Regions from separate parts of the Paenibacillus sp. Mc5Re-14 genome, predicted to be linked through region 3. Evidence: a T-box and tRNA genes for the amino acid it is inferred to sense, from the RefSeq annotation. Region 3 holds a T-box; the other regions hold tRNA genes.

Region 1 (10,597 bases), 3.8 Mb from region 3:
AAAAGCACAGTCTGCCGACTCCTCGGTGTACTGTGCTTTTTAGATAGCAAAATTTAAATGCTTCTTGCTTATAATTTGTATACTTCTTAGGAATGAGCGCTTGCCGCTTCAGTTGAACGTCCACCTTCTGCCTTGATAGCCTTCAGCTTTTTCATAACCGAGTTGCCCCCACATCCAAAGTAGGCGTGAAGACGGCTGTATTCCTCATAGAGCTTATCATAGACGACAGCGTTCTCAGGAATTGGTCTGAAGCTCTCGTCCCGTACACGTGCCATATGGCGCGCTGCTTCGACGATATTGTCGTACCCTCCAGCTTCAGCTCCCGCAGCCACGACTGCCAGTCTGGCCTCCCCAAACGTCCTGATTTAATGTTCCTAATATATTTAGGTCACTCTTCTTACTTTCATTTCTGGTACCACTCTCATCACACACTTGTACGTACAACTCAACCAGCCTTTTTTATGTCTTTTTTCAATAAAGTTTATGTACATATTTTCAAAAATGTATAGAAAAAACAGCCATTTTCTGCAATCCAGAAAACAGGCTGTTCGGTATGGCGAGTAGCATGCCATTCAAAATTCAGCGTTGAACCCAAACGATTGATAGCCCCATTTCAAAATCCTCCAGACATTGCCTGAGCTGGTCCCGTGGATTCGCGTACAATCAACTCTGGAGGTATAATCCACTGACGATCTTCTTCACGATACCCCTTCTCTTTAATCATCGATAGCATGGTATCGGCGGCACGTAACCCCAATTCTTCCTTGGGGTGCCGAATGGTTGTAAGTTTGATTTCCGTGGCTGTCGCCAAAAATGAATCATCAAACCCAACCAGCGATAGATCTTGGGGAATGCTCAGGTCCGCCGAACGTACAATATCCAGTAGCCGCACCGCCAGTTCATCATTATAGGTCACCCATCCGGTCGGACGTTCCCCTGCCTCCATCGCCAGCAGCTGCGATGCGCGTTGTAACGGAAGCTCATTTTTTTCTTCAGTCCGGTACGTCGTTACTGCGTTCGGATGTAAGGTCACTCCATATTTACGGTGAGCAGCTACAAATCCCTTCATCCGCAGAATTCCTTGCATATCATCGGTTTTGAAAAAACCAGCCAATCGCCGGTGCCCCAGCTTGATCAAATGCTCTGCTGCCAAAAAACCACCCTTCTCATCATCCAAACGCAGACAAGGTGCGTCCATCTCCTCATAACGCGCATTGATCATTAAATAAGGGATTTGGCGATTTTCCACGGTTAAATAATAGTTCAAATTGGGATTACGTTCCCCGCTTTTGGTCGGCTCAATAATAATTCCACTCAGTGGTTGACTCAGCAGCATTTCCAAGCACTGACGTTCTTGTTCAGGGTCATTACCTGTGCTTGATAGCAGTAGCTTGTAGCCCTGCCGGCTTAGCTTAGATTCAATTCCCTGTACAATGGATGGAAAAATATAATCCGATATATAGGTTGTAACGACTCCAATTGTCCGTGGATCTTCGGGTTGCTTATGTTCCCGTGTTGCGACAAAGGTTCCCTTGCCCTGTATGCGAAACAGCCAACCTTCCTGTACCAGTTCACCCAGCGCCTGACGAACCGTTTGCCGACTAACTGCAAATTGTTCAGACATTTCATGTTCAGAAGGAAGCTGGCTTTGCGGCTCCAGTTTGGATGAATGAATCCATGATAAAATTTCCTGTTTAACTTGTATATATTTGGGCGCCATAATTTCCTCCGTACTTGCCATATCATGTACCTATTCGTATTCCGATTATAGCATATCGTCCATTTGTATATACAAATGTTACAGGAGCAGGATATCGTTGTATAGCTGCTGGAGGCATAAAGCCATTCACAAATCCCTTCCCATGCTTAGACTGAGTATCTAAAGGACTCTAGTGTAGGTGTAACACACATTACGAACGGAGCAACTGGTGTTCATTCATATACTTGAGTCCGGTATAGCGATCACGCAAAGTATGTGCCGTACGCAAAGCACGATCAAGCTGTTCCTGCGTAACCCCCAGATCGGCAATGGTAGACGGACCTCCAACCTGAGCTAGCCATGCACGCATCTGTTCCGATGTAGGCAAAGTCCGATATACTTTAAAAGCCTCCACATCCTGATTGGCAGCCAATTCCCTGTACATATCAGACAGTAAAGCAGAGGCAACGCCCACTTTGGCACCATGCAAAACTTGCTTGCGCCCCTCTGCAATAAAATCCATCTCAATTCGGTGAGAAATATGATGCTCTCCACCTGATGCAGGGCGGGAATGATCAATCATCAACATCGAAATACCGGATGCAATCAGCGCATTCATCAACACCTCGACACCTGTCTTGCTGCCTGCCGCAATCTCATCAACATGCTCTACACAGGCACGTAAAGCCTCCTCGGTAATTCGGTTAGCCACAGGTGAATACGGCTCGTTTCCCAAATCTCTGGACACATGCCAGTCTGCTAATGAGGTAAACTTACCGAGCATATCGCCAAAACCCGCAGCAGCCATCGTTTGAGGGGCACTCGCCAGTACGGACAAGTCAGCGAAGATCGCCTCTGGCGGGACGGCTTGAAACGTCTGCTTGCTGCCATCTACAATTAATGGGGCACCAGCGGAGGTAAAACCATCTACGGAGGCAGCCGTTGGGACTGACAAGAACGGACGATTCATTTTATAGCACACAAAGCGAACCAGATCGTGAATTGTACCGGACCCTACAGCAAGCACAGCCTGACTTTGATCCGCCACACCCAGCAGAACCTTCATGATATAAGTTTCATCAGCAATAACATCCCCTACCGCATTCGGAGGCAGCCGAACTACATCAACTGTCAAACCTGCTTCACGGATGAATTCAGCTACTTTTTTCCCTGCTGCCGCTGAAGTATGCTCATCCTCTACCAGAGTGACATGCCGATAATTCTGTTGAATTAAATAAGAAGCAATGGATTCAAGTGCTCCATCCCGTACCTCGATAAACAATTCAACCTTTCGGTGAGGATGATCAGCGTTACTAGCCTGCGCCTCTTCGTTCCACAGTTTGATTTGCTCATTCATATTCATTTCATCAGCCTCCTGAAAAAGGAATAATTTGTACAAGAATGATCCATACTAATAAATAGATTCCGTTTGAAAACGATTACTATTTAATTGTACGCACAAGTGTAGGTACAAGTCCAGAAAAAACGTACAAGTTACTATGCAATTCAACCATTCGAAAGGAACATGATTATGAAATTTGGAACGGACATTGCCTGCGCACTCGGGTTACTAGCAGGTACAACGTTTGGCAGTGGGATTGCTTTTTTGTTCGGCTGGCAAGCTTATCGCGCACTGACTTCTGTCACGGTTTTTGGCATTGCAGGGATTATCATTACTATTGCCGTTTTTCGCTTACTGTACCGTAGATCGCTTTCTACGTCCAATTCTCGATGAATTTTTTGAAAACCAGTCCATTTAAATTTGACTGCATACATAAAAAACGGGTCTCACAAGCCATTTGCAGCTTGAGAGTACCCGTTTTTGACTTGGAACCTATTTTACTTAATTCGTGTGAACTTCTGGATCAACGTCCAATTCATAATCAATTTCATCAAAACCGAATCCAAACAATTGAAGGAAATCCAAACGGTATTGTTCAAGATCACCCAATTCGGATACGTTTTCGGTAGTGATCTCAGACCAAGCCGCTTTAACAGCTTGTTGCACATCCTCTCTCATTTCCCAGTTATCCAGACGAATGCGCCCTTCTTCGTCCGTTTCCACTGTGGACCCATTGTATAACGTCTCGAACAGACGTTGCGCCTGCTCAATACATCCCTCGTGTAGTCCTTTTTCTTTCATGACCTTAAACAGTAAGGATATATATAGAGGCACAACAGGTATAGCGGAACTGGATTGTGTAACCAAAGCTTTATTCACTGAAACGTAGGCCTTCCCATGATAAGGCTCCAGTTGCTTTGTTAAAGTATGTGCGGTGGCTTCCAAATCATTTTTAGCTTGGCCAATGGTTCCTTTACGGTAGATAGCCTCCGTAATCTCGGGACCAATATACGAGTAAGCCAGTGTGGTTACTCCTTCAGCCAGCAGGTCGGCTTCTTCTAACGCTTTTAACCATAAAGACCAATCTTCTCCACCCATGACCGTGATGGTATTATCAATCTCCTCCTGCGTAGCTGGTTCCAGCGTAATTTCCGATACGACACCCGTATTCGTATTCACCGTTTTATTCGTAAAAGGCTGTCCGATAGGCTTGAGAACGGAATTGAAGGTTTCTCCTGTATCTGGGTGGGTCCGCCGTGGTGAAGCGACACTATACACGATCAAGTCTACCTTGCCCAGTTTTTCCTTGACCAGCTTTAACGTCTCTTGCTTAATTTCATGGGAAAAAGCATCTCCATTAATGCTTTCCGCTATGTAGCCAGCCGCTCTAGCCGCTCTTTCAAAGGCCACTGTATTGTACCAGCCTGCCGATGCTGTGCGTCCCTCTGAAGCAGGACGTTCAAAGGATACTCCAATGGTGTCAGCTCCCATACCAAAGCTTGCAGCAATGCGTGAAGCCAGTCCATAGCCTGTGGATGCTCCGATCACGAGTACCTTTTTAGCTCCTTGTAATGCTGTGCTGTCTTTGATGTAGTTGATTTGACGATTAACATGAGCCGCACATCCTGCAGGATGTGCAGTCGTACATATGAAACCACGAATTTTCGGTTTAATAATCATTGCAAGGGTCCCCCTACTTTGGCATTCATTTAATATTGATGGAAATGGTTGTCCAGTCATAACTATATTACAAATCAGCTTGTGGCTCAACTTATAACATAGTACTTGAGGGCAACCGATCATATACTCGACAACAGACATCCCCGAACCACCGACTCTATAAAAAAAGAAAATCGCCGTAAACATCATAGTCTCCAGCGCTCTTTCACTCCACTATTCATTTTGACTCATTCTCTAGCAACATCACATCTTCTCCTTGCTGTTGTCTTTTTTTGATATTCGCTCTTCCCCAGGTACACATTAAATCAATTATTTCATTTGCTGTTATACCATATTCCGTTATATAATACTCCACTTTTGGAGGCATTTGATTATACACATGTCTGCCAACGATGCCATCCTTCTCAAGTTCACGAAGCTGCTGTATAAGAACCTTTTGAGAAACGCCTGGAATACTACGCTGTAATTCACTTGTCCTCTTTCTACCAGCCATTAATAAACATATGATTAAGGATTTCCACTTACCTCCGATGATCTCAAGTGTTGCTTCTATGCCTAAATTATATTGTTTCATACGACCACCTTTTCACCGCTAAAATAACTAAGTTGATCCAATTAATTCTATAATCACATATCTTTACTCTAAGTACCATGCACACTTTCAAGTAACTATATTACTTTATTGTGTGTATTTACTTTTTTTATAGCGTACAGAATAATAAGACGTATCCCCAAAAAGCAAATGATGCTATGTAAGAAAGGTGATTTATGATGAAGACTCTCGTGATTTTAGCACATCCGAATATTGAAGATTCCAGAGTAAATCAAAGATGGAAACAAGAATTGCTTCAATATACCAATGAAATTACAATTCATGAAATTTATAAAGAGTATCCAAACTGGAATATTGATGTTTTGAAAGAACAAAAGTTACTTGAAGCACACAACAATATCATATTTCAATTTCCTTTATATTGGTACAGTTACCCTCCTCTGTTAAAAAAGTGGTTTGATGATGTTTTTACGCATGGATGGGCTTATGGTTCAAAAGGTGATAAGTTAAAAGGAAAGAAGCTAGGGATCGCCATGTCGATTGGTGATAAAAAAGAAAACTACTTATCTACTGGTTCCGTTACCTTTACGGTAGATGAAGTTATAGCACCTTTCAAAGCAAGCGCAGTACATGTTGGCGCCACGACATTACCCTATTTCGCTGTCTTTGGAGCCTCGTTTCAAGCAAGTGATGAAGACATTAACCAAAGCGCAAAGGACTATATTAAATATATATTCCAGTATAAATAAAATGGCTGTTTTACAACACGCATCTTAACCATATAAAAACAGGCTCTTGGTGGCATCCAGCCAATCCAAGAACCTGTAATGGTTAGGTATAATGCGGTCGAGAGGACTCGAACCTCCACGGGGGGTTAGCCCACACGGACCTGAACCGTGCGCGTCTGCCAATTCCGCCACGACCGCATACTATGTATTGATGGCAACTTTTTTAATCACCGTAATTAAGATTATATCTTGCATAGAATTTAAAAGCAAGCCATTTTTATATTATATTTTCTATGAATAATACTAGCAAATATAATAAAACCACTGGATATCACCAACCAGATATGGTAAGATGAACGCATCAGGAAAGGAGGTGCGTCAACATCAATAATCACATGTTGAGCGTATCCCTTACCCGGTCCGTTATTCTCTAATTTACAGAGTTGACGGAGGCGCGGGATACGGATCAAGGCTTTAATTAAGCGCCACGGGTAGAAAGGCCGTCTACGGACGGTCTTTTTTATTTCAGTATCATACTTAGTATAGATAAGATTACATAATGTGAAAAGAGGCGTTACAATGTCAATTAGATCTGCGAAAGTAGAAGAGTTGAAAGAACTGGTAGCCATCTGGCTGGATGCTTCTGTAGAAGCCCATCATTTTATTGCTCCACAGTATTGGAAATCTCAAGCTGCCGAGATGGAGAACAAGTACCTTCCCCTCGCTCAAAACTACGTTATCATACAGGATGATCATACGATTGGCGGCTTCGTTTCCATGTTGGATGGATACTTGGCTGCTCTGTTTATACGTGTTGATTCTCAAAGAAAAGGCTATGGCAAGCTACTATTAGATTGGGTTAAGAAGCAGCATGACGAAATTCAATTAAAGGTGTATCAGTCCAACACGAAAGCATTTAACTTTTATACTAAAAATGGATTTACCATTCAAGCGGAATCTGTGGATGCCGAAACTGAGGAGAAGGAATTTGTGATGATATGGACTAAACATTAATAATAATGAAGCACCCTTTAACTTTTTAGAACAAAGGCTCCGCTCCCGTATCCATACGGCACAAGCAGAGCCTTTTAATTTTATCTACTAACTGTCTAGTCTCTTATTTAAGCCCATAAACCTCGGTATATAAAATCTCTTTAAACGGAGCAAACGCCGATTCAGCCAACGCACCTGGATAGCTCATAATCTGAAGCCGCAGATCTGCCTGTCCTTCTCTTAAAGGGGGCTGTACATATTCAAAATCGTTCAGATGAAACCCTAATCGTTCGTAAAAGCCGATTCTTCTCCGTGACCATTCATCCACTGGCGGCTCAACCTCCAGCACTACCGGTTGGTCAGACTGTGAGACAAATTTCCTCATAAGCTTTTTGCCTAATCCGCCGCCTCGTATACGGGAATCTACCGCAATATGCTCTACAAATCGAAAATGTCCGAATTCCCAACCTACCAAGAAAGCCACTATGTTCCCCTGCTCATTCTTTTCAGTCATAATGCGATAGCTAGGATGTTTTAGCAAAGCCTTTTGAGCCTCAAACGTCCTACATTCTGATGCTGGAAAAGAAGACTCCATAATCGCATATATTTCAGGAAAATCGTGTTCATTTATCATATATCTCCAGCTCCTTTACCTCTAAATTCCCCAAATGACAGGCTGTCTTTATTAAGAGGAAGAGGGATGTTTAGATCTTGTTTAATTCCGTAAGCGTCAGCAACATATGTTCCAACAACTCTGAAATATCCTCCATCTGATCTTCGTTAATTTGCCTGGAAAATCGGAGTTCAATCCTATTATGGTATGTAGATGTCTTCTCTCCGTAAATCTGACTTAGCGTCTGTACTGGTCGAAGTTCAGGCTTCCAAATTTCGGCCAGTATTTTTTCAATCCGGCTGCATTGTGCCTCAATATCTCGAATCTTCATATCAAAATACAGCAATAAGCTACATCCCGGAGTTTGATCTTCCATTTCCAAAATTTCTGCAGCCAGGTTGTTTAAATCCATTTTTAGTTGAAGTTCTGCCGTCACACCCGGCTGTTCTCTCAGACTGAACTGTACGCCAAATTCACGCGACATTACCGACATTTCCAATCTATCGATTCGCTGTGTAATGTTAATACGTGAATCCAGATTATCCAGATCATAAACCGCATTTTCCATAGCCACTTTTAAATTATCAAAAACGGTCGGGTCGAACATTTTTCTCACCTCCAATTATGGAGTATAACATAGCTTGTGTTACTCCTAAAGGATGCCCCTTTTCACGAAAGCATATTAAGACGGAATTCTATAGTATACAGTAAGTTGGCTAACTCTTAATTGAAAATTAGTGAATAAATTTGTAAAAACTCATAATTGTGACAAAAAAATATATATTTTTGTTTATTGTTACATTTTTATTCCAATTTACTGGAATATACTATATAATAATGAATGGGATTAGTAAGTATATTATATAAATCCCAAAATAAAAGAAGGGAAGAGATGATTAAATGAAAAAGGCAGTTTTTTCCACACTAGGTCTTGCACTTCTATTAAGCACATCCACCGCTGTTGCATCTGCTCAAGAAGCAGCATCCGCTACAAACGGCTTAACTCCTTCCTCTGTACTTGAATATCATGAACAGGAACCAAATGATAGTTTTGAACAGGCTAACTACTATTTTATAGGTGACGCTGTTATCGGAAGACTTGGTGCCGAGGGTGTGCCTGGAGTCTGGGAAGCCTACGATGTATATAGAATTAAGGCTTTTGAATCGCAAAAAGTCCATTTTACAATTCAGGGAGACAGATATTCTGATTCCTGGTTGCAAATGACTGTTTACGATAATACTGGTCGTAAAATGAAACGTTCAAGAGATAGCCAATATTCTTTAGAAGTAGAACTTGAAAAAGGTAAAGAATACTACCTAGCCGTCGAGGTTTTTCCAGGAATTCAACCTGGAGGACATATATTTGACTATAAAGTCTCTTCTGAAGCTGTAAGGTAGACTAATTAAATTTATGTAACTTTTCAAGTTGTGTATCGTTCTTTAATGCCTGTTGTCGTATTGGATACAAGCAACAGACACATATAAAGACTAAAAAATCCTAACTACATCAAAAAGCCTCACCCTTTTTTAAAAGGGCGAGGCTTTTGTAGTTGAGTCATTCCTTCGTTAAACTCAGTTCATTTAATTTTGCCTTTTCCTTACGACAAACGCGAGCTAAAGTCCTCGTAGGAGAACTGACGGATTACCTTGATGCCCTCTTCATCGTTGTAGCTGGCGATGGCTGGCAGGTTGACTCCGTTGAACATATGGTTTTTGACCATCGTGTAATGGGCCATGTCGCAGAATACAAGCTTGTCTCCCGGCTTCAATGGCTCTTTAAAGGAATAGTCACCAATCACATCTCCAGCCAAGCACGTAAGTCCTCCAAGTCTGTAAGTATGTGCATACTCACCAGGCTTGCCAGCACCAATGATATTCGGGCGGTAAGGCATAGCCAGCACATCAGGCATATGACATTCAGCCGAAGTATCCAGAATGGCAATGTCCATTCCGTTTTTCATCGTATCCAATACGGTTGCAACCAGATATCCGGTGTTCAGAGCGATAGCTTCGCCTGGCTCAAGATAAACTTGCACACCGTATTTATCCTGAAAATATTGGATACAGCGTACCAGTGTGTCCAGATCATAGTCTTCTCTGGTAATATGGTGACCGCCGCCAAAATTGAGCCATTTCATTTGCTTAATGTATGGCCCGAATTTCTCATCCACGACTTTAATAGTTCGCTCCAGCGTATCAGAATTCTGTTCACACATCGTATGAAAATGAATACCGTCCACGCCATCCAGATCCTCAGGTCTAAAGTTAGCCAGAGTCACACCCATTCTGGAGTTGTTATAGCAAGGATCATACAGCGGCGTTTCGATTTCCGAATATTCCGGATTCACTCGAATGCCGATATCGATTTTTTTGGAAGTTACGCCTTGCACTCTGCTTTTGAAGCGGTTCAGTTGATCAAAGGAGTTGAAGACAATATGGTCAACATACTCCAATAGCTCATCAAATTCACTGTCAACATAAGCTGGTGCGTATACGTGAACCTCCTTGTCCATTTTTTCGCGACCGAGTCTTGCCTCGAACAACGAACTGGAGGTTACGCCTTTTAAGTATTTGCCAACCAGAGGAAAGGTCGAAAACATCGAAAATCCCTTAAGAGCAAGCAGAATACTGCAACCTGTCCGCTCTTGTACGGAATTCAAAACCTCAAGGTTTTTGACAAGAAGTCTTTCGTCAACAAGATAACAAGGTGATGGGAGTCCGGTAATATCAATATTCATCGCAGACCTCAATCAAGCAACGTTGGCGAAAAGTTCTCTTGCCATGGCAATCCGTGTTTATTTAGTGCTTCCATGAATGGATCTGGATCGAATTCCTCAACGTTGTAAACGCCTGGCTTTTTCCAGAGACCTTTGATGATAAGCATTGCACCGATCATGGCAGGAACACCTGTTGTATAAGAAATGGCTTGGGAGCCAACCTCTGCATAACATTCCTCATGATCACAAACGTTGTAAACATAATAGGTTTT
Region 2 (10,597 bases), 3.9 Mb from region 3:
ATTCGACCTGCACCTTTGCCCCGGAAGAGAATGAAGGAATGATTGCGGAATTTCTGGAGGCTCATCCCGATTTTAACGTAGTCCCTGTTCCTTCAGAAGCAGGTTTTGCACCAGGCCACCCGGAATGGGTGAATGAAGAAATTGCATCGGCATATCCGGAACTGCGGGGTGCAGCACGCCTCTGGCCGCATCTTGTAGTGGGGGAGGGCCATTTTATCGCTGTATTGCAGCATCAGGGTGGTGCTCGTGTGGCCTCGACAGCAGATCACACTGTATCGGGGGATATGGCTCCGTTTTCGAACAAGAATGACAGAGTATTAAACATAGAAGCAGCGTATCCGCAGAAGAAGCAACATTTGCCCGTCAAGGAAGCGCTACTCCCAAGTGGCCAAGGAAGGCGCACGACTGATGAGCTTAAACGAACCGGAAAAGGAATGGGCGGAAAGTCAGCCAAAGGAAAGAACACGCGCGGCTTTGATGGCAGCAAGTCACGTATGGACAAAGAAAATGTGAAATCTGCTGCACGCTCCCCGCATGATGTGCTGGAGTCCTATCGCCAATTTATTCAGGAGCAGCTGGAGGTTTCATTTGCAGGCTACACGGTGGTCTACGGAGATCGCATTTATCAATCGCCGCTGGCATCACATCGTTTGGACGGCCTTAAGGTGGTACGTCCGGGCTGGTTTATGGGAACCGATAAGAATGGTCGTTTTGTACCTTCACATCCGCTGGCGGTGGCTTTGCGCCCTTCTGAGGCGGTTAGGAGCATCAACCTCTCCAGCTCGGATGCTGAAGCCATCCGGTATTTAAAAGGTGAAACCTTGTCCATCCCTGTTGAGAGAATGGAGCTTCGAAATGAAGTCCAACCCAAAGGCTTTACTCTCGTGTGTATTGATGGTTATTCGGCCGGGTGGGGCAAATGGCAGGACGGCATGCTTAAAAATGAATATCCTACAGGCTGGAGGTGGACATCGGTATGAGTGGAAAAGGAAGACAAACTCAGCGTTTGGACAAAATTTTAACCCATATGGGATATGGTTCCCGTAGTGATATCAAGAAACAGGTAAAGCAAGGTATGATCACGGTAAACGGACGGACCATCAAAGATAGCGGCTTACAGGTTCATCCATACCAAGACCAAATTGAAGTGAACGGAGAACTGGTTGTATTTCGGGAGTTTATTTACATCATGCTGCACAAGCCTCCAGGTGTCATATCCGCAACTGAAGATACGAGGGAACGGACGGTGCTGGATTTGCTGAGTGCGGAGGAACGACATTTTGAGCCTTTTCCAGTAGGGAGGCTAGATAAAGATACAGAAGGCTTATTGCTGTTGACCAACGACGGCAAGCTGGCGCACGAACTACTGTCTCCACGGCGTCATGTCCCCAAAACGTATGAAGCTACGGTGTCGGGGCATGTCACGGAGGAGGATATTCTTCAATTTACAGCAGGAGTGGAACTGGACGATGGGTATGTCACCCTACCCGCGCAGTTGACGATTCTTTGGCATGAACAGCCGCATCAGGCAGATGGAGAAGTCACTTCCTATATTTCGCTCGTAATCCATGAGGGTAAGTTTCACCAAGTGAAGCGCATGTTCGAGGCGGTTGGTAAAAAGGTGACCTACTTGAAAAGAACAGCCATGGGGCCATTGAAGCTGGATGATCAGCTTCCACTGGGCAGCTATCGAGAGCTGACTAGCGAAGAACTGGCCTCGATCGGCCGTGATATAGCATCCGCAACTTCAGAAGTTTAATGAAGAGATTAAATACAAATGACGCACAGGCTCGTATGAGATTCCTGTGCGTCATTTTATGATATAGACAACCAGACAGAGCAGTATTCATAGGCAGTCTTTTATAACGAATCGAATTTGCGAATTATTGTGCGCGTGCTGCCCGACTTTGCTTCACTTCCGCTGCCTTATAAGCTGTAACCTTGTTTTTGCCTGTCGTTTTGGATATGTACATGGCTTGATCGGCCTGTTTGACGAGTTCATCCGGGTTTATTTCCTTCTTTGCTGTACTGTGTCCGACACTGATAGTGACGATGCTTTCCTCAGCGACACGTTCGCGTATTCGTTCTGCGACCTGCGCCACCTTGGCCCGCCGATCCACAACCATTGCGACCAGTTCCTCGCCACCGTATCGTCCGGTCAGCCCGATTTCATCCAGTTCCTCCTCCATAATTTGTGCGACCTGCTTGAGAACCTCATCCGCACGAGCATGGCCCTGCGTATCATTCAGCTTTTTGAAATTGTCAATATCGCAAAAAATGACCGACACGCGGATTCCCTGGTCCATATATCTCCGTAATCTTCCCGAAAAATATTTACGGTTATACAGCCCTGTGAGGCCATCGGTGATGGAAGAACGATAAATCCTTTGGAGTAGCTCCACAATCCGTTCAAACAGAATGATGAATAACGTAGTGTAGTACAACAATGGTAAAAATGACATCCACAGGACTGTGCTTGACCCGTTTGCTTCTTCAGGGATGTCATTTTGCAACCAGAGAAAACCAAGCCAGAGCGAATAAGTGAATAAGCCTGCTATAAATTTCTTTGGCTGTCCGATCCGTGGGGTGATGAACAGAAGGCTTAATATAAGCACCAACACTCGATAAAACAGAGTGAATCCAACCAATTTCACTGAGCTGATCCAAGTGGGCAACAAACCTAAAGTCCAAGCCATTACCGGCAGTATTAATAACGCAGCCAGCAACAGCAAGGCCCATTTTTCCACACGCTTTAGTTTTCGGTACAGCTGAAATACAGCGGCATTGATGAGCAAGAAGGCAAACGCCTCCAGCGCATTTTTCCACACGATTCCCTGCAGTTGCATTTGGCCGCCGCCTGCCGAATAGAGATTCATCGCTTGATATGTCATAATAAAAATAGCGGCAACCGAAAAAAGGATATAGGCTTTTTTTCGTTGTCTGCTATATATGATCACGCACATTAGCGCCATCATGAGTATAATATACAAACCGCAGGCTGCACTTATAGCCCCGGCCAGAGATGGGGAGCCCAAGGTTCCCAATAAGGACAACAACGTCAACATCACCGACTCCATTTGTAAAATTAATCTATCTATTGAACAGACGATATCGTTCCGATACAATAGACAGGATTTATTGCGGTTAAAATGTTATAATTTTCTTTTGTGCCTAACATTTATTCTCAATATATCATCTTTCAGAAAATCCGGAAACCTATACATATATCCTGTGTTCCGGGCAGTTTAATGCTTGAAAGGGGAAGCACTCATGAAATTGCTACAGGCTCTCTTTTTCCCACCCGAGCAACCGGGAGGCGTTTCATCCATGATTCCATATTTGCAAGAGCGATTTACGTCCCCCCGTTGGGAAATGGAGCTATTTTCAATCCCTAAACGGATTCGTAACAAGGGTAGGGACGAAGTAATCTTTGATACCTTCGACTGGACGAGATATGAGCAATATCCAATTGTTCAAAAATATATTCAGACGTACCGTGATTATTTGTGGTGGACTCGGCTTCGTATTCAGAAGCCCTTTGACCTTATTCATGCTCATCATCCGATTGCCGGGCTCGCTATGAAAAACGTATTTCCAGATATCCCGCTCGTACAGACGATTCACTCTTCCTATGAGAAGGAGTTAATTCTAAACGGGAAAATAGAGGAGAACGGGCCTGAACACCAATTCTTAGTGTCACTGTACCGAGAAATGGAGTATAAGGCGGATCGCCTGATAGCAGTATCGCAATCTTTTCAGCATTACTTAACACCCTATGTACAGCATCCGCAAGATGTTGTGGTTATTCCAAATGGATATGATGAGAAACGATTTAAGCCCATTCCTCACGAAAATGAAGTGACACAGCTCATAACCGTTTGCCGACTTGTTCCCGCCAAAGGGCTTGATATTCTATTACAGGCTTGCGCTGAGCTGAAAAAAAGAAATCAGGAATTTGTACTCCATATCATTGGAGATGGTCCGATTCGACCTGAGCTGGAAGAGATGGCGCGACAGCTGGATATATACCATGAGACGATTTTTTATGGATATACTCTTCATCCTGAAGAGTTTATGCCTTTCTTTGATGTATTCGTATTGCCTTCGCGGGCGGAGGCCTTTGGCTCCGTATTTGCAGAAGCGGCGTTGAGCTGTCTGGCATTGGTAGGTACAGAAGTAGGGGGAATACCGGAGCAGATTGAGGATGGGGTAAATGGTCTGCTCGTGCCACCCGATAATCCGAAGGCACTGGCAGACGCATTAGAAAAGGTCATTGCTGACCCTGCCTATCGTTATGAACTGGCTAGATCTGCCTGCGACAAGGCTAAATCAAGCTATTCTTTAAGTCGTGCTGTTAACGAGCTGAAGAAAATGTATTTGAAATTTCCACACTAACCATGACGGGTATCACCTGGTTTGGAATCAGAATGCCGAAAGCTGGAACGAGGACGTGAGGAGCGGAAAGGTCTTCCGCGTCCTGCTAAGATCAGTTTACTAACCCACATTAGACTGAGCATTCCGAAAATAGGATAAAGAACAGATAACAGTGAGCTGAAGCCGAACTGACTGATTAAAAAACAGGTGAGCATAATGAATAATGTAATGAGCTTGGGCGAAATTTGGACATGCTGACGAATTTGTAGACTGACTCCATAAATGTCGGCTACAAAGGTACTGAAGATCTCCATGAAAATGAGTAGAATGTATATGATTTCAACAAGGGCGCCTAGACGGTAAGCGATGCTTCCCATAGGGATTTCAAATTGCTGAATGCCTGGCATTTGCGCTGACATGACAAAATGTGCAGCCATCAGCATAAAGCCAACACCAATTCCGCCCAATACACCGCCCCAGCGGATGGTTTTGCGGGAGAAAGTTTGACTGCCTAGAGGGACAAGCACGGCCTGAGCCATAGCCAGATTGAAGGACGTGTACAGGAGTGGAGAGATCCATGTTCGTAGCGCACTGTGGTCTGTTGTATTTGTGATAAAGCTTTGTGGATTGGGCATGGAAAGGGTGCTGTGAACGAGCAAAAGAGATATGGTGATCATCAGCGGGACAACAATGGTGTTCATATGCAAAATCGCTTTAATACCTTTATTCAGCAGCAAGTAAGTTCCAATTAGTGTAATGAGCAGTCCTGTTTGGTAGTGCAGGTGAAGGTGCTCCACAAAAACAGAGCCAGCTCCTGCGAGCATAACGCTGTTCACGCCAATCAGCACAATAAGTGTGAATATGCTGATCCATTTTCCGGCATTGGCACCAAAAAGGTGCTTGTTCAGATCCTCGTAGGAGCGGGCTGAAATATCATGAGCAATCAGCATCATTTTCGTACCCAACCATACAAATACAAGTGTGGACAGCATAATGGTGATTGTAGCCCAACGTCCATATTGCGTAAAAAATTGCAATATTTCTTGTCCGGTAGCGAACCCGGCACCGACGATTGTACCAATGTATGTAAAAGCAATCTGAAAAACATGAATATTACGTTTCATTCCCAGTCCCCCCTTGCTTGCTTGAATAACGCTGCAGCGAGCATATAATACAAACTATGTTCAACTGAAATGGGACATGACTGGATGAGACTGAAAATAATTATACTGAATTTAATGAATAGCTTGACGGGAGCGTAATTTATGGGTCAAATCCTTGCATGGATACTGGAATACGGATATTTGGCGATGTTCGGCTTGCTTGCCCTTGGAGTAGCTGGTATGCCGATACCCGACGAAGTGCTAATGATCGCCTTTGGCGGGCTCGTGTCTCAAGGACACTACAACTTTATTGCCGCGCTGGCAGTCACATTTTTCGGTAGTATGACAGGCATGATGCTTAGCTACACATTGGGTCGCCTGCTGGGCAAGCCACTATTGCACCGATACGGTAAATGGGTGAGGCTTACGCCCTCCAGGATTGCCTCTTCCGAAAATTGGTTCGGGCGCTATGGTACCTGGGGAATTTTGTTCGGGTATTTTGTCCCCGGCTTGAGACACGTATCATCCTATCTGGCAGGCACAACCCGTCTAGGTGTTTTTCGCTATATCGGCTATGCATCGGCAGGAGCTTTGCTGTGGTGCGGTACATTTTTGGGGATCGGACATGCGGTGGGCATGCACTGGGAACAGGTGGCTAAGCTGATGGAGAAGGTGACGCACCAGGTAGGTTTGATCGTTATTCTTTTAATCGTTTTGGGAGGAATCATCGCATGGTTCTGGAACAAACGTAAAAAAAATATCACATGAACGCATGGAAAGCAGGCTATAGCTTGAAAGCGGCGGGTGAAGTATGGTACTTTTACCGCATAGGAATGCCGTGGGAGGTCATGGAATGGAAGTATTAAAGAAACGAATTTTAAATGAAGGCGTGATTGCGTCAGATCAGGTGCTAAAGCTGGATGGATTGCTTAATCATCAGGTTGATCCAGAGCTGACAATGGAAATGGGACGAGAGTTCGCAGCCCGTTTTCGGGAAGACAAAATCACCAGAGTAGTGACCGTGGAATCCTCAGGCATTGCCATCGGGTTTGCGACAGCGTTGGAGTTGGGTGTACCGTTGGTATTTGCTCGTCGTAAAAAGACTTTATTAGCTGATCCGGATGCGCTGTGTGAGCGTGTACCTTCGTTTACAAAAGGTATTGTCACAGATATTATGCTGTCTCGTCAATTTATTCATGAGCATGATCGTGTGTTGTTCATTGATGATATTATCGCTAATGGCGATGCGGCTCGAGGCATGGTTAAAATTATTCAACGCTCTGGAGCGGAGTTGATTGGATTCGGAGTTGCGGTTGAAAAAATGTTTCAGGCTGGAGCGAGAACCATCCGTGAGCAGGGCATCCGTGTAGAATCATTGGTTAAAATTTCGTCGTTGGCTGACGGTAAGATAGAGTTTGCTGAATAGTAACAATTCGAAACTCCGGATCCTTATTTCTAATAATAACCTTTGCATGAGCATCAATTTCGCTTATAATATATATAAGGTTTGGGAGAGGAGGCAGCAACATGGGGAATGAACAATTGACCGAACAGTTTTTTCTGGAAAAACTGGCAGCGGCTAAAGTGCATTTTGAACGCGCCTTGGATTGTAAGCATACGGAATTCGACGATTTGTATCCCTATATGATTGAACATCCTCAGTTTTTTTGGTATAAACGCTATGTGGCCTGGTCTGAGTTGTTGACATTGGTTAACCTATGCGAAGAATTGTCTTTCTCTTGGAAAGAAGAATTTACTGCTCACCAAGTGGAGTATGTAGAACAGCGAGTGTTGTCTGCACAAGTGCTGGACTTCTGGTACGAGAAGAACGATACAAAAGAACATGATCACAGTGTAAATCAGTCGGGATAATTTGTTGCTCTGTTGGCAATCCATATAAGTAGTAAGCGGAAGAGACCTAAATGATTCGTTTAGGTCTCTTTTTAAACTTTTTTCATGTATATAAAATTATGGCCGTTGTGTTGAAAAAATGGACAAGGAGGGGACATGGATGATAATGGACGAAGAATTGGATGCTTATCGACTTTCTGGTGAAAAGGTACGCGTCGTACGCGATGGATTGGAGTCCAATGATGTGGTTGGTATTGTACTGGCATGGGATGATGAACAGGTGCTTATTCGCCGCCAGAATCGACGTGTGGTCAAGTTGGATCGCAGCTATACATACCAGCCGTTCAGCGAGCCGCGTCACAATCCGATAGAACTGGATTAAGAAACGAGTTCTAATGGGGATTGGATAAAAAAACTGGGTGCTTCATTAGGCATACAGAAACTCTAAACCGGACACAGTAATGAAGCAAAACTCAACAGAGAGGGCGTGCTGTGTTAATGACGGTTATGGACGAAAAAGTACATGCATACAAGGATCAAATCAGCCATTTGGAAGATAAGTTGCCCGAGGTAGTTCATGCCTATCATCGCTTTACCGGAGAATGCTTTCAAGCCGGCAGTTTAGATGAAAAAACCAAGCAACTGATTGCGCTAGGAATTGGCTTATTTGCCAACAATGAGGTGTGCACGTTTTATCATGTGAATGAGGCGCGTTCCAAAGGAGCCAGTGATCAGGAGATTATGGAAGCCGTTGCAGTAGCTGCTGCAGTTGGTGGAGGACATGCTCTAAGTCAAGGGGTTACACGTGTACAGAAGGCGCTACATTAAAACGAATCATCCATACAGATAACTCATACTCGAAATAGGGGAAATAGATTGATCTGAACAAATGATAATGATGTTTATGGAAAGAAGCTTCCGAGCACAGTTAGTGCCTGCGGAAGCTTCTTTTTGCATGTAGTGCGGGGATTATGCTCTTTTGCTTGCAGCAAAAGCAGCAGGGCGAGGGGATTTATGCTTATAGGCAGAAGAGGATGCAATCCAACTTTGCCCAACAACGCGTAGGGGTTTGGGGGTTGAGTTATTGGGTAATTCGGGGCGATATTTCTCTGGCAAAGGTAGAGACGCCGTATAAGGCATAGAGGTAGGGAGCCCCAAATAAGCTCGCATTCGTTCATACATTTCTTTGCGGAATGCGGACATAGGCATACTGAACTGCTCTTTGACGCCTTTATATATATAGGTGGCGTGAACGCCGGAGTGGTTTTGTTGTATGTCTAGAACACGAACGTGATACTTCTTAAATTCATGTTTAATTTCAGATAGCAGGATTCCGGTACGATCTATTCCTGCGTTAACCATTTCGACATAAAGATCAGGGGTTTTCAGCACGCCGCTTTCTTCAAGAATTAGGCTGTCACGCTCAAATACTTTTTGAATAAAGGTAAGGAGCAGATAACTTTTCACAAGAGAGCATGAATGCTGAGTAGTATCTGAAGAGATCATTACCATTCACCGCCTTAGGGAAATGTGATGATAATTCATAGTCATGGAAGTAAAGGAACTTTTGTTCCTGAGAACTTATGTTCTTATATTATCGTATTATTCCTTTTTTATCAAGAAGAAATAAAGAAAAATAAAAGATTTGACAACTTTATTTGAGCATGGTATGATCTATCTTGTCGCTAAGAAAGATTGATTCTTTCGAGATAGACGACAAATATATATGCGGTCGTGGCGGAATTGGCAGACGCGCACGGTTCAGGTCCGTGTGGGCTAACCCCCCGTGGAGGTTCGAGTCCTCTCGACCGCATCCATTTAGAAAAGGTTTATAGAATTGCTCTTGTAGCAATTTTATAAACCTTTTCTTATGTTTCGGAATTATTGCAGACTTCCAGCAATGATTCCAATACGAGGGCTTGAACTTTATTCAAGTTCAGAAGCAATTCTTTTATAAGTTTAATTTTTAAGATATGATAGAAGATAACGCATTTGTTGATGAAGCTAATGAAAGGTTGGATGAAAGATGGAGAAAGCAACTTTTGCAGGCGGATGCTTCTGGTGTATGGTGACTCCGTTCGAGAAGCAGCCGGGCATTCATAGTATTGTCTCAGGCTATACTGGAGGGACGATTTCCGATCCGACCTACGAACAGGTTAAAACAGGAACAACCGGGCACTATGAGGTGGTGCAGATTACGTTTGATCCTGAGCTGTTTCCTTATGAAAAGCTACTTGAATTGTATTGGCCGCAAACAGATCCTACCGACGGAGAAGGTCAGTTTCAGGACCGAGGCACACAATATAAGCCTGCAATTTTTTATCATACGGAGCAGCAACGAGAGCTTGCACAACAATCCAAGGAACAGTTGGCACAAAGCGGACGCTTTGATAAGCCAATTGTAACGGAGATTCTTCCGGCTGCATTTTTTTATCCGGCAGAGGATTATCATCAGGATTATCACAAGAAGAATGTGAAGCATTATAAGGAAGATAGAGCCCAATCCGGTCGTGATGAATTTATCGATAAAAACTGGTAAGCAGCTTTAATATACGTTATTATGCGCACTTCAAGGCAGATCAGAGATTATATCTCAGATCTGCCTTATACATATTTAAACGGTTTTACTCACACAATGAAGGGACAGAGAAGGAGGCTGACCCGCAAATGAGTACACGACGGAAGCTGCACATGAGAAATATAATAAAAAAGGCTTTAAAGGCATCACGCAACCGGAAGAATTCGTCTTATGCGCTTGTACACCATGCAAGATCTAGAATGCAAATCATCGTAGTGCTTTGTATTTCAGTCTGTATGTTATTTATGGTCTGTAAAACTGCTGTTGCCGAAGCAATAGACCAACAGAACCAGCAGCAAAAGAGGGTTGCTGTCATTATTGATGATCTAGGAAACAATATGAAAGGTACCAAGGAAATTTTAAATTTACCTGTCAAAATCACCGTTGCTGTAATGCCCTTCCTGCCAACAACCAAACAGGACGCTATGGAAGCGCATAAGCGTGGTCATGATGTTATCGTCCATCTTCCAATGGAGCCCAAGCAGGGCAAGCCTGAATGGCTTGGACCTGGAGCAATCAAGGCTAATATGACGGATGAAGAAGTACGCGCCAAGGTGACCGCAGCTATCAAGGATGTTCCTTATGCCATAGGAATGAACAATCATATGGGCTCCAAGGTCACCTCAGACAAGCGCATTATGTCCATCGTTCTGGATGTTTGTAAGGAACATGGACTATTTTTTGTTGATAG
Region 3 (10,597 bases):
GAGCCGGTGGGGCTGCTCGGGGCGTGATTCATGCCCTGTTGGAGGAGCAACCTGAATCGGTCATTATTCTGAACCGAACACGTGACAAAGCTGAACAACTGGCATTGGAGTGGACGACAGAAGCAATTCCAGTAATGGGCTATTCCAACGAGGAAGCTAGGAATGTGCTCACGACAGTGGATGTGTTGATTAATACAACCTCGGTGGGAATGTCTCCTTTATCTGATGAGCTTCCAGTGGAAACGAGTCTGATTCCGGAAGGAATCATTGTGAGTGATTTGATCTATAACCCGCTGGAAACGAGACTTTTACGCGAAAGCCGTGAACAGCGTGGCTGCACTGTACATGGAGGTTTGGGCATGTTTGTGTACCAAGGGGCAGTGGCTTTTGAGTATTTTACGGGGGTGGCCCCTGCAGTAGACCAAATGAGAGCGGCTGTGCTGAGAAGCCTGTCGTAAGTCGGATTATACATTAAAATTATGGAAATGCCGCATTGCATATGTGGCGACGAAGGGGTTAAATATACATGTTAACAGGTAAACAAAAAAGATATCTGCGCTCTATGGCGCATCATTTGGACCCGGTTTTTCAAGTAGGTAAAAACGGTACGAATGAGCATCTTATGCGTCACATCAATGATGCGATTGAAAAGCGTGAGCTGATGAAAGTACAAATTTTGAACAACTGTTTGGACGACAAACATGAAATTGCGGAAGAACTGGCAGCAGAGACGGGTTCCGAGCTTGTACAGCTTATTGGAAGCACCATTATTTTGTACAAGGAATCTCGTGATCATAAGCAAATCGAGTTGCCTAGAGGATAATACGCGGGGAGAAAATTATGAAAATCGGTATTATGGGTGGTACATTTGACCCGATTCATATTGGACATCTGCTGGCTGGAGAAGCGGCAAGAGATGCCTATGAGCTGGATCAAGTATGGTTTATGCCTTCTCATATTCCTCCGCACAAGCATCAAGCGGGGGCAAGCGGCAAGGAGCGTCTGGAGATGACAAGTGAAGCGGTGGCGGGTCATCCTGCTTTTGAAGTGCTGGATATTGAAGTGCTTCGCGGGGGGTATCCTATACCATTGACACGATCAAGAAGCTTCAGGAGCTGCATCCTGCTGTAGATTTTTATTTTATTATTGGTGCGGATATGGTGAACTACTTGCCTCATTGGCAGGGAATTGAGGAATTGGCGCAGCGGATTTGTTTTATTGGGGTGCGGCGACCAGGCTTCCAGCTTGCGTTGGATGAGTTGCCACATTATTTGCAGGACAAGGTACTGCTGGCAGATATGCCAGTGGTGGACATTTCTTCGACGGATATACGGGAGCGTGCTGCAGAAGGCCGTACCATTCGTTATCTTGTGCCTGATCGTGTACATGACTATATTACAAGGGGCGGTTTGTATGAAGTACAGCCGTGAGCAGCTAATGGAAGCCGTATCTGGTCAGATGCCTGAAAAACGCTGGAAACACACGCTGGGTGTTATGCATACCTCTGTGGAGCTTGCAAAACGTTATGGAGCAGACCCGGATAAGGCGGAACTGGCGGCTATTTTGCATGATGTGGCGAAATATTGGCCTGTTCAACAGATGGAAGAAGTGATTCGTAACTATCCTGAATGTGATCAGGAGCTATTGGAGCATGACAAGCAGCTCTGGCATTCAGAGGTAGGGTACTGCGTTGCAGCAAGAGATTACGGAGTGGATGATCCGGAAATAAGGAACGCAATCCGCTGGCATACATCAGGACGTGTAGGTATGAGCCTGCTGGACAAAGTCGTGTGTTTGGCTGATTACATCGAACCAGGGCGGGATTTCCCTGGGGTTGAACATATCCGTAAACAGGCAAAGAAAAGTTTGGAGCAGGGCCTTATTGCTGGATTTGACTCTACAATTTCATTGTTGCTGGAAAAGCAAAAGGTTATTTTTCCGCTGACGGTCTTGTCGCGCAATGACTTGATTCAACAGCTAAAACAGAAAAAAACGGAGGTTCATGAATGACCCTAACGAATGAGAAATTAATGCAAACGGCGGTTGAGGCCGCTAATGATAAAAAGGCAATGAATATTGTCGCATTGGATTTGCGTGGAGTATCGCTAGTCGCGGATTATTTTGTAATCTGTCACGGTAATTCGGATACACAAGTACAGGCGATTGTAACCGAAATTCGCAAACGCGCTCATGATGAAGGTGTAGCCATCAAAGGAATCGAAGGAATGGATTCCGCTCGCTGGGTTCTAATGGATTTGGGAGATGTTGTAGTGCATGTCTTCCATCGCGACGAACGCGAATATTACAACATTGAACGACTCTGGTCGGATGCTAAGGTTGTGGAGATGGTATGAGTTTGATCGCTGGTACTTATGTCACCATTATGGTGGATCGTGAAGTATCGCCTTTCGGCTACTTCCTTACCGTCGGCGAGCAGGATGTGCTGCTGCATTATACGGAGCTGACTCGTGAAATCGAGGTGGGTGAACGGCTGGAGGTATTTATCTTCCACGATACAGAGGACCGTTTGGCTGCAACTATGAAAAAACCGTTCTTGTCTTTGGGAGAAATGGCAAAGCTCGAGGTGGCCGATGTGCATCCGCGTTTGGGATGTTTTCTGGAGATGGGACTGGGTCGTCAACTTTTGCTGCCGATTCGTGAGTTGCCAGAAAACCGGGATCTGCATCCTCGTGTGGGTGACTACGTGTATGCCATTATGGAGCATGACAAACAAGGCAGACTGCGAGCTAAGCTGGCAGGGGAGCAGGAACTGGCTCCATTGTGCTTCCATGCTCCTAGTTCGTGGCTTAATACATGGGTGCAGGCGACGGTGTACAAGCCGCTTCAGATGGGCACATTCGTCCTGGTGGACGGGGGTGTGCTTGGATTTGGTGCAATAGGGATGATTCATTCCTCGGAACGTAACCGCATGCTTCGCTTGGGCGAGGAGGTTAAGGTACGGGTCACGCTTGTTCGCGAAGATGGTCGGGTCAATCTGGCGATGTCGCCACGCAAGGAAGTAGGCCGTGATGAGGATGCGGATCGGTTAATTGCATTTCTGAAGGAACGTCCGGGTGGCGGCATGCCATATTCTGACGCAACGCCGCCGGATATTATCAAACAACGGTTTGGTATCAGTAAATCCGCCTTCAAGCGTGCGATGGGCAAGCTGATGAAGGAAGGACTGGTTACACAAAAAGAAAACTGGACCTACCTGGTGGAGACAATGCCTAAACCGAAGGACGGGAATGGGGAATAAAAGATGGCTTCTTACCGCAAGTTTGCCTATGTGTATGATGAGCTAATGCAGGACATGCCGTACCCGGACTGGTTGCGCTTTGCACGGCAGGCTTGGGATCGATACGGTATGCCACATACAGTGGCAGAGCTGGGCTGCGGAACGGGCTCAATTACGATTCCACTGGTTAACTCGGGCTTCGAGGTGGCTGGCATCGATTTATCCTCTGACATGCTGGCAGTAGCCCGTCGCAAAATGGAAACCACTCCTCAAGGACAGCGATTGTTTCGTGAGGGAAGCGTTCGCTGGATACAGCAGGATATGCGAGAATGGATTTTACCGGAGCCCGTGGATTCTGTCATTTCTTTTTGCGATTGCCTGAATTATTTACTTGAGGAAGAAGATATCATTTCTACTTTCCGCAGAACGTATGCTGGTCTGAAGCCTGGTGGAACCTTTCTGTTTGATGTACATCACCCCCAGACTTTTTTGCGTTATGATGAAGAACAACCATTCGTACTGGATGAACGCTCTATCTCGTATATCTGGACATGCGTATTGGACACTCCACGTTGTGAAATTGAGCATCATCTCAGTATCTTTGCCAAAGCAGAACATGAAGGACGCGATCTGTACCAGCGTTTTGAGGAAATTCATGTACAGCGTGCTTATGATCCAGACTGGATGAAGGCAGAATTGTCCAAAGCGGGTTTTCGTGATGTGAAGGTATATGCAGATTTTGAATGGGTAGAAGCAGAAGATGACGCGGCGAGACTTTTTTATGTCGCTGTAAAATAGCCAGGAATCATTGGCCTAATATAGAAAAAGAAAGACGCTTTTCATGAAGTCATGAAGGGCGTCTTTTTGCACTCATATATTCACTTTATAGTTCAGCTGAAGTTCATCACCCGGTACACCCCGAATTCCCCAATTCTGTTTCGGGGTTTCAAATATCGTAATCTCAAGATCCTGTGGAGAAATCCCCAAAAGTTCGTTAATTCTTTGAAATAACAGGTTGATGAGTTGCTTCTTAGCTTCTGTCGTTCTGCCTTCAAAGATACTGATCTCAATAATGGTGTACGCCTCGGAGCGACCATCGGCATATATAAAGTCTTCATGATTCATAGGGAAGAAACGATGAAACCTCTTGTTTGGAGGATAGTTGAACGCATCCACCACGGTAGAGTGAATTACCTCTGAAAGTTGCTTTTTGATCGGATTTAGCTTTTCTTTGATCCCGAAAATTTTAATCTGTGCCATGTCTCAGCTCACCTTTCTTATCTCATCTCAACTTGAATCATTGTAACTTGGAGTTATTATAAAACATTCGTATTCATGTGTCATGGACAACTAGTATGAAGATGGGGTTTAGTATCAAATGTAGTCTTTATTTGACTTTTTTCGCGGTTTTCAATATAATAGTGCCATTATTAACGGTTAAACAATCGCTGATGAGGAATAGTAGTTTTGACTGGACATGTAGAGAGCCGGCGGGTGGTGCAAGCCGGTTGACAGTGCAAAGCGAACTCACCTCGGAGATATGCGTCCAACGCAGGAAAGCACTATATAGGTGTTAGCATCCTGTTATTAACACGCATCGGATCACCTCCGTTATCAGGTGCAAAGGGAGTAGAATGCGAAGAACGCTTTCTGCTAACTAGGGTGGTACCACGGGAATATAACCTCTCGTCCCTAGCGCTGACACGCTACGGGATGCAGAGGTTTTTTTGTTGCATACCGTTTGAGGAGGAAAAGACAATGACAGACACACAGCCGAAGCACGGCTATCAACCGCAAAGTATTGAACCAAAATGGCAAAAATATTGGGATGAGAACAAGACGTTCCGCACTGGGGAAGAGCCGGGCAAACCGAAGTTTTATGCTTTGGATATGTTTCCGTACCCGTCTGGAGCTGGTCTGCATGTAGGCCATCCGGAGGGATACACAGCTACAGATATTGTTTCACGTTATAAAAGAATGCGTGGCTACAACGTGCTGCATCCGATGGGTTGGGACGCCTTTGGTCTGCCTGCCGAGCAGCATGCTTTGGATACAGGTGAGCACCCACGCGAAATTACGGTAAAGAACGTAAACAACTTCCGCCGTCAAATCAAATCACTTGGCTTTTCATATGACTGGGACCGTGAAATCAGCACAACTGATCCTGATTATTACAAATGGACACAGTGGATCTTCATCCAGCTGTATAAGCGCGGTCTCGCTTATGTAGCTGAAGTGCCTGTAAACTGGTGTCCAGCACTGGGAACAGTACTGGCGAATGAAGAAGTAATTGACGGTAAGAGCGAGCGTGGCGGTCATCCGGTTATCCGCAAACCAATGCGTCAATGGATGCTGAAAATTACGGAATACGCGGATCGTTTGCTGGATGATTTGGAGGAGCTGGACTGGTCCGAGAGTATTAAGGATATGCAGCGGAACTGGATTGGTAAGTCTACCGGGGCAGAGGTTCATTTCCCAATTGAAGGCTATGACGAGCAACTCACAGTATTTACAACCCGTCCGGATACGCTGTTCGGTGCAAGCTACTGTGTGCTGGCCCCTGAGCAGGAATTGGTGGATATGATTACTACACCTGAGCAAAAGGACGCTGTACAACAGTATCGTGAACAAGCTGCTCGGAAAAGCGACCTGGAGCGTACGGATCTGGCCAAAGATAAAACAGGCGTATTCACAGGAGCTTATGCAGTGAATCCGGTGAACGGCGAAAAGCTGCCAATCTGGATTGCTGACTATGTACTGGCAGGCTACGGAACAGGTGCAATTATGGCAGTACCGGGTCATGATACACGTGACTGGGAATTTGCTAAGAAGTTCGGATTGAAAATTACTGAGGTCGTTCAAGGTGGAGACGTGGACAAAGAGCCATACACCGAGGATGGCCCGCATGTCAATTCAGGCCTGCTGAATGGACTTACCAATGAGGAAGCTATTCCGAAAATGATCGAATGGCTCGAAGCTGAGGGTAAAGGACAGGGCAAAGTAACCTATCGTCTGCGTGACTGGCTGTTCAGCCGACAACGCTATTGGGGCGAGCCGATTCCAGTAATTCATCTAGAAGACGGAACGATCAAAACGGTTCCTGAGGATCAACTGCCGCTCGTACTGCCAGAGATGGACAATATTAAGCCTTCAGGTACAGGTGAATCCCCGCTGGCGAATGCGACAGATTGGGTAGAAATTGTTGATCCTGAGACAGGTATGAAAGCACGTCGCGAGACAAATACGATGCCGCAATGGGCAGGAAGCTGCTGGTACTACCTGCGCTTTATTGATCCGAAAAATGATAAAGAGCTTGTATCCAAAGAGAAACAGCGCGAATGGATGCCTGTTGATCTGTATATTGGCGGAGCGGAACATGCGGTTCTTCACTTGCTGTATGCCCGTTTCTGGCACAAGGTACTGTATGATATCGGCGTAGTGGAAACTAAAGAGCCTTTCTATAAGCTGGTCAACCAGGGTATGATTTTGGGCAACAACAATGAAAAAATGAGTAAATCACGCGGTAATGTCATCAATCCTGACGATATTGTAAATACGTTTGGCGCCGATACGCTGCGTATTTATGAGATGTTTATGGGGCCGCTGGAAGCGACCAAGCCATGGAATGAGAATGGCGTTGAGGGAGCGCATCGTTTTCTGTCCCGCGTATGGCGCCTGTTTGTTTCCGAGGATGGTAGCCTGAACGAAAAAATTAAAAATGACGGCGGTAGTGACGAGTTCAAACGCACCTGGCATAAAACACTGAAAAAGGTAACCGAGGACCTGGACGCATTGCGTTTCAATACAGCAATCAGCCAGCTGATGATCTTCACCAATGATGCATACAAAGCAGACCTTTTGCCGCGTGCAGCGATGGAAAACTTCGTGCAAATGCTGTCTCCGCTTGCACCGCATCTGGCCGAGGAACTATGGCAGCTGCTGGGACACAACGAGAGCATTACGTACGCGGCTTGGCCTGCCTATGATGAAGCATGGACGGTGGACGCTGAAGTGGAAATTGTCATCCAGATGAATGGTAAAATTGTACAGCGTGCAACGATTGCCAAAGATCTTGATGCCAAAGCGATGGAAGCCTTTGCTTTGTCGCTGGACAGCGTCCAGGAAGCACTGGCTGGTAAAACGGTTCGCAAGGTAATTGCTGTTCCTGGTAAGCTGGTTAATATTGTTGCCGGTTAATCGGCTTTAGGCCGAAGGAGACATCTATCTTTTGCATGTCCTCTTCATACTTGTTGTGCGTCGCCCGTATTAGCTCAGGGAAGACACTATGCAGGCTGATGTCCAACAATGCGAGAGCTTCGGCGGTGATCCCTCCGGGAACCGCTACTCTTGCTTGTAACTCGGCTGGTGTCATTCCGCCTTCCGTGAGCAGCTTTCCAGTACCGATGATCATTTCACCGGCCAATGCGCATAGTTCTGTACGGTCTATACCCGTAGCTTGAACTGCGGCTTGAATCCACTGGTCCATAAAAAAGGCCAAGAAAGCAGGGCCGCAACTCGAAAAATCCGATGTGATCCGTGTATGAGACTCTTTAACCCGTATTGGCCTGCTGATGTGGGACATAAGCTCTTCCAGAAGGGAGCGATCCTCCTCTGTAATCCGGTTTCCATGGATGCATAGTGAGGCTCCGCTTCCAATCTGGTGAGTGATACTCGGAATAATTTTGGACACTTTGGCTTTCAGTGCATGCTCCAAAATACGGATCTGTACTGGACTTGTGATAGAAACGACGATCTGATCTTCTGTAATGACGTTGCGTATTTCATCCGTTACGGTTTTTGATTCCAGCGGCTTCACGCAGATAAATAGAATATCGCTTTCCGCTGCCGTCTCACGGTTGCTTTGAGCTGCATGCAAACCTGGATAACGACGGGCTAGCTCGGCTACCTTGGAATACGTTCGGTTGCTTGCTAATATTTGCTGCGGTTTGAGTGCGTCCGAATGAATAAAAGATTCAATTAGCAGACTTCCCATGCTGCCAGTCCCGATAAATCCAACTTTCATTGTTCAACGTCCTCCTTTCATACTTTGCGGTATAGACGCTGTGCTGTCATTCTTCTTAGTGTATGCACTTGGTCTTGGCCGACATGACGAATTTTATGTCTGAACACATTAGATCATGCTTGGGGCCGCACCACTCTTTGTATAAATGCTCACAGCGAGACCGTATGGAGGTGTTTACAAACCTCCGGTTTGACGGAAATTGGACAGATTTGCTCTGTTAGATTGAGACGTTGGTCTTCAGTCGGTTCAATTCCGAAATCCATGTGGAGTAGGGGACGATACGAAAAATGAAACGCGTATGGACAGGAACGGCAATAACGCTTGCTGTAATCGGGAGTGGACTTATTTTGTTCGCCGGAGGGCAGCGCTCTGAGCCACAAGAAGAGTGGAGTTTGCTTAACCATAAGGTGGAGCATGCTTTGGCGATAGAGTCGGAGTCAATTGAGTCGCAGCGAAGCAGTGACTATGCCCAAGGAAAGCATGCTGTAAAAGAGGCTTCAGACCAAGCTGAACGCAGAGCGAATGTCGAAGCTGTTGACAATGTGAAGCATAATACTAAGCAGAGTTCTACTGGTGTATCTGCTGCTATGAGTGAAAACTCCATGGCGGGGAATTCAAGTACCGTAAAGCAGTCAGATGTTGCGGATTCGAGATCAGACACAGCTGTTGCCAGTTCGGATGCTGCAACGACGAGTAGGACAAATACGGTGAATGATTCGGTTATTCCATCCGTTTCCGGTGAAAAAAAGGTAAACATTAACACAGCGACTGCTGCCGAGTTAATGGAACTTCCGGGGGTTGGGGCTAAAAAGGCCGAGGCTATTTTGAACTATCGTAATCAGCACGGGCTGTTCAAACGTGTGAACGATTTGGATCGTGTAAAAGGAATCGGAGCTAAAATGTTAGCGAAAATGAAGCCGTATGTCAGCTTATAACTTATTTAAGTTTACGGTATAGGCTTTGAGAGAGTGGCTGTAACGGATATGTTTTACGTTTAACTTGTTTATACGGGAGAGATGGAAATGAGTGCAGATGTACGCAAGGACTGGGACACCTACTTCATGGATATCGCTTATATGGTATCCACCCGTTCGCGCTGCGCGCGGCGTCATGTTGGAGCCGTACTTGTACAAGGTAAGAAGCTATTGGGGACGGCCTATAATGGCGCACCATCCGGGGTGCCTGACTGTTCTGAGGCAGGCTGTATGATCTCGGAGGAATATGAGGTCGTTCACCGTGATGGACGGGAGGAAATGGTTAAGAAGCAGCGTTGTATTCGCACTATTCATGCGGAGCAGAACCTGTTGCTGTTTACTGACCGGATTGACCGTGAAGGCTCCTCCGTATATGTCACCGACCAGCCGTGCTGGACGTGTGCCAATATGTTGGCGAACAGCGGTATTGTGGAGATTGTATATCACCGACCTTATCCAAAAGATGCCGACAAGGTTCGTGCTATGATGGAGGAAAAGGGAATCGCCTTTCGTATGCTGGAGACATATCATCCACCACAGGAAACGCTGATGGATGTTAAAGATTAATCAATAAACGAGGAAGAACCTCTGACAATGCTATTTTGTCAGGGGTTCTTTTTTTGTTTTGTGAGTTGGACAGAAAGCAATGTTTGCTAATGGAAGGTGATTGTATTCAAACCCAACTTGTGTTTACTAGGCCTATATTAAGTCTCACTGTTTGTTGGATTATAGGAAGTGCAGGAGCGTGTCTGTATTCGGGACGGATACTTTTATTACTGTGGGCGGGAGTTACCCTGATTTCCCCACTTATAGCTTTACTGATGAAAATTCCCATCCGACATATGGTATTGCTATGGATTGCATTAAGTGGTGGTGGATTTCATTGGTTTTGGCATGATACGCATAATGTAAGCAGTATTCCTGGTGCTCTTCATGTATCGTCTTCTGTCATAGAAGACATGCCTGTTCAAGCAGCAGGGTTTATTGCTTCAGAAGTTGAGATTGATGGGGATCGTGCGCAGTTTGAGATGAGAGTTACTTCAATCCATCACTTTGCAAGTCAATCCAATAAGGTTGAACATCGAGGATCTATTTCTGAACAGGTCATTGTTCATATCAAGTTGGCTGCGAAGCAGGAACAGCAACTTGCGGCAGCATGGCAGCGTGGGGATGCAATCCTGCTCCGTGGCAACTTAAAGGCACCAGCAAAAGCGGGTAATTTTGGTAGCTTTGATTACAGTAAATATCTGCACACGCAGGAAATTCACTGGCTTTTCAAGGGGGCTGGAGCCGCCTCGTTACAGAGGCAGGAGGCTTCACAGTGGAACCGCTACATATTATTCAGATGGAATGATCAGCTTA

What was found. A T-box is a leader RNA that pairs with one kind of tRNA and senses whether it is charged. The one in region 3 lies ahead of leuS (leucine--tRNA ligase), so its partner is inferred to be a tRNA-Leu.
Region 1: it encodes a tRNA-Leu, which carries the amino acid that the T-box ahead of leuS (leucine--tRNA ligase) is inferred to sense. The anticodon was not compared.
Region 2: it encodes a tRNA-Leu, which carries the amino acid that the T-box ahead of leuS (leucine--tRNA ligase) is inferred to sense. The anticodon was not compared.

What each region holds. Positions count from the first base shown of each region.
Region 1 covers NZ_CVPD01000001.1:617,546-628,142, forward strand. Annotated here, with positions in the region: partial or broken gene BN1546_RS02780 (Ribulokinase) at 87-332, opposite strand; gene BN1546_RS02785 (GntR family transcriptional regulator) at 614-1,720, opposite strand; gene BN1546_RS02790 (sn-glycerol-1-phosphate dehydrogenase) at 1,911-3,062, opposite strand; gene BN1546_RS02795 (hypothetical protein) at 3,231-3,434, shown strand; gene fabV (enoyl-ACP reductase FabV) at 3,543-4,721, opposite strand; gene BN1546_RS02805 (winged helix-turn-helix transcriptional regulator) at 4,939-5,295, opposite strand; gene BN1546_RS02810 (NAD(P)H-dependent oxidoreductase) at 5,493-6,023, shown strand; tRNA gene BN1546_RS02815 (tRNA-Leu) at 6,116-6,200, opposite strand; gene BN1546_RS02820 (N-acetyltransferase) at 6,582-7,016, shown strand; gene BN1546_RS02825 (GNAT family N-acetyltransferase) at 7,120-7,629, opposite strand; gene BN1546_RS02830 (hypothetical protein) at 7,700-8,215, opposite strand; gene BN1546_RS02835 (hypothetical protein) at 8,509-9,006, shown strand; gene nspC (carboxynorspermidine decarboxylase) at 9,207-10,346, opposite strand; gene BN1546_RS02845 (saccharopine dehydrogenase family protein) at 10,355-10,597, opposite strand, start outside.
Region 2 covers NZ_CVPD01000001.1:544,589-555,185, reverse strand. Annotated here, with positions in the region: gene BN1546_RS02445 (RsmB/NOP family class I SAM-dependent RNA methyltransferase) at 1-980, shown strand, start outside; gene BN1546_RS02440 (pseudouridine synthase) at 977-1,759, shown strand; gene BN1546_RS02435 (GGDEF domain-containing protein) at 1,884-3,065, opposite strand; gene BN1546_RS02430 (glycosyltransferase family 4 protein) at 3,271-4,395, shown strand; gene BN1546_RS02425 (YkvI family membrane protein) at 4,392-5,498, opposite strand; gene BN1546_RS02420 (DedA family protein) at 5,640-6,245, shown strand; gene BN1546_RS02415 (xanthine phosphoribosyltransferase) at 6,331-6,903, shown strand; gene BN1546_RS02410 (hypothetical protein) at 7,005-7,349, shown strand; gene BN1546_RS02405 (hypothetical protein) at 7,489-7,710, shown strand; gene BN1546_RS02400 (carboxymuconolactone decarboxylase family protein) at 7,827-8,156, shown strand; gene BN1546_RS02395 (YhjD family protein) at 8,298-8,834, opposite strand; tRNA gene BN1546_RS02390 (tRNA-Leu) at 9,057-9,141, shown strand; gene msrA (peptide-methionine (S)-S-oxide reductase MsrA) at 9,355-9,867, shown strand; gene BN1546_RS02380 (divergent polysaccharide deacetylase family protein) at 9,996-10,597, shown strand, end outside.
Region 3 covers NZ_CVPD01000001.1:4,398,608-4,409,204, forward strand. Annotated here, with positions in the region: gene aroE (shikimate dehydrogenase) at 1-458, shown strand, start outside; gene yhbY (ribosome assembly RNA-binding protein YhbY) at 527-823, shown strand; partial or broken gene nadD (nicotinate-nucleotide adenylyltransferase) at 841-1,430, shown strand; gene yqeK (bis(5'-nucleosyl)-tetraphosphatase (symmetrical) YqeK) at 1,414-2,010, shown strand; gene rsfS (ribosome silencing factor) at 2,007-2,354, shown strand; gene BN1546_RS20205 (CvfB family protein) at 2,351-3,259, shown strand; gene BN1546_RS20210 (class I SAM-dependent DNA methyltransferase) at 3,263-4,036, shown strand; gene BN1546_RS20215 (tautomerase family protein) at 4,109-4,498, opposite strand; T-box leader at 4,678-4,935, shown strand; gene leuS (leucine--tRNA ligase) at 4,997-7,435, shown strand; gene comER (late competence protein ComER) at 7,416-8,261, opposite strand; gene BN1546_RS20230 (ComEA family DNA-binding protein) at 8,549-9,196, shown strand; gene BN1546_RS20235 (deoxycytidylate deaminase) at 9,284-9,802, shown strand; gene BN1546_RS20240 (ComEC/Rec2 family competence protein) at 9,892-10,597, shown strand, end outside.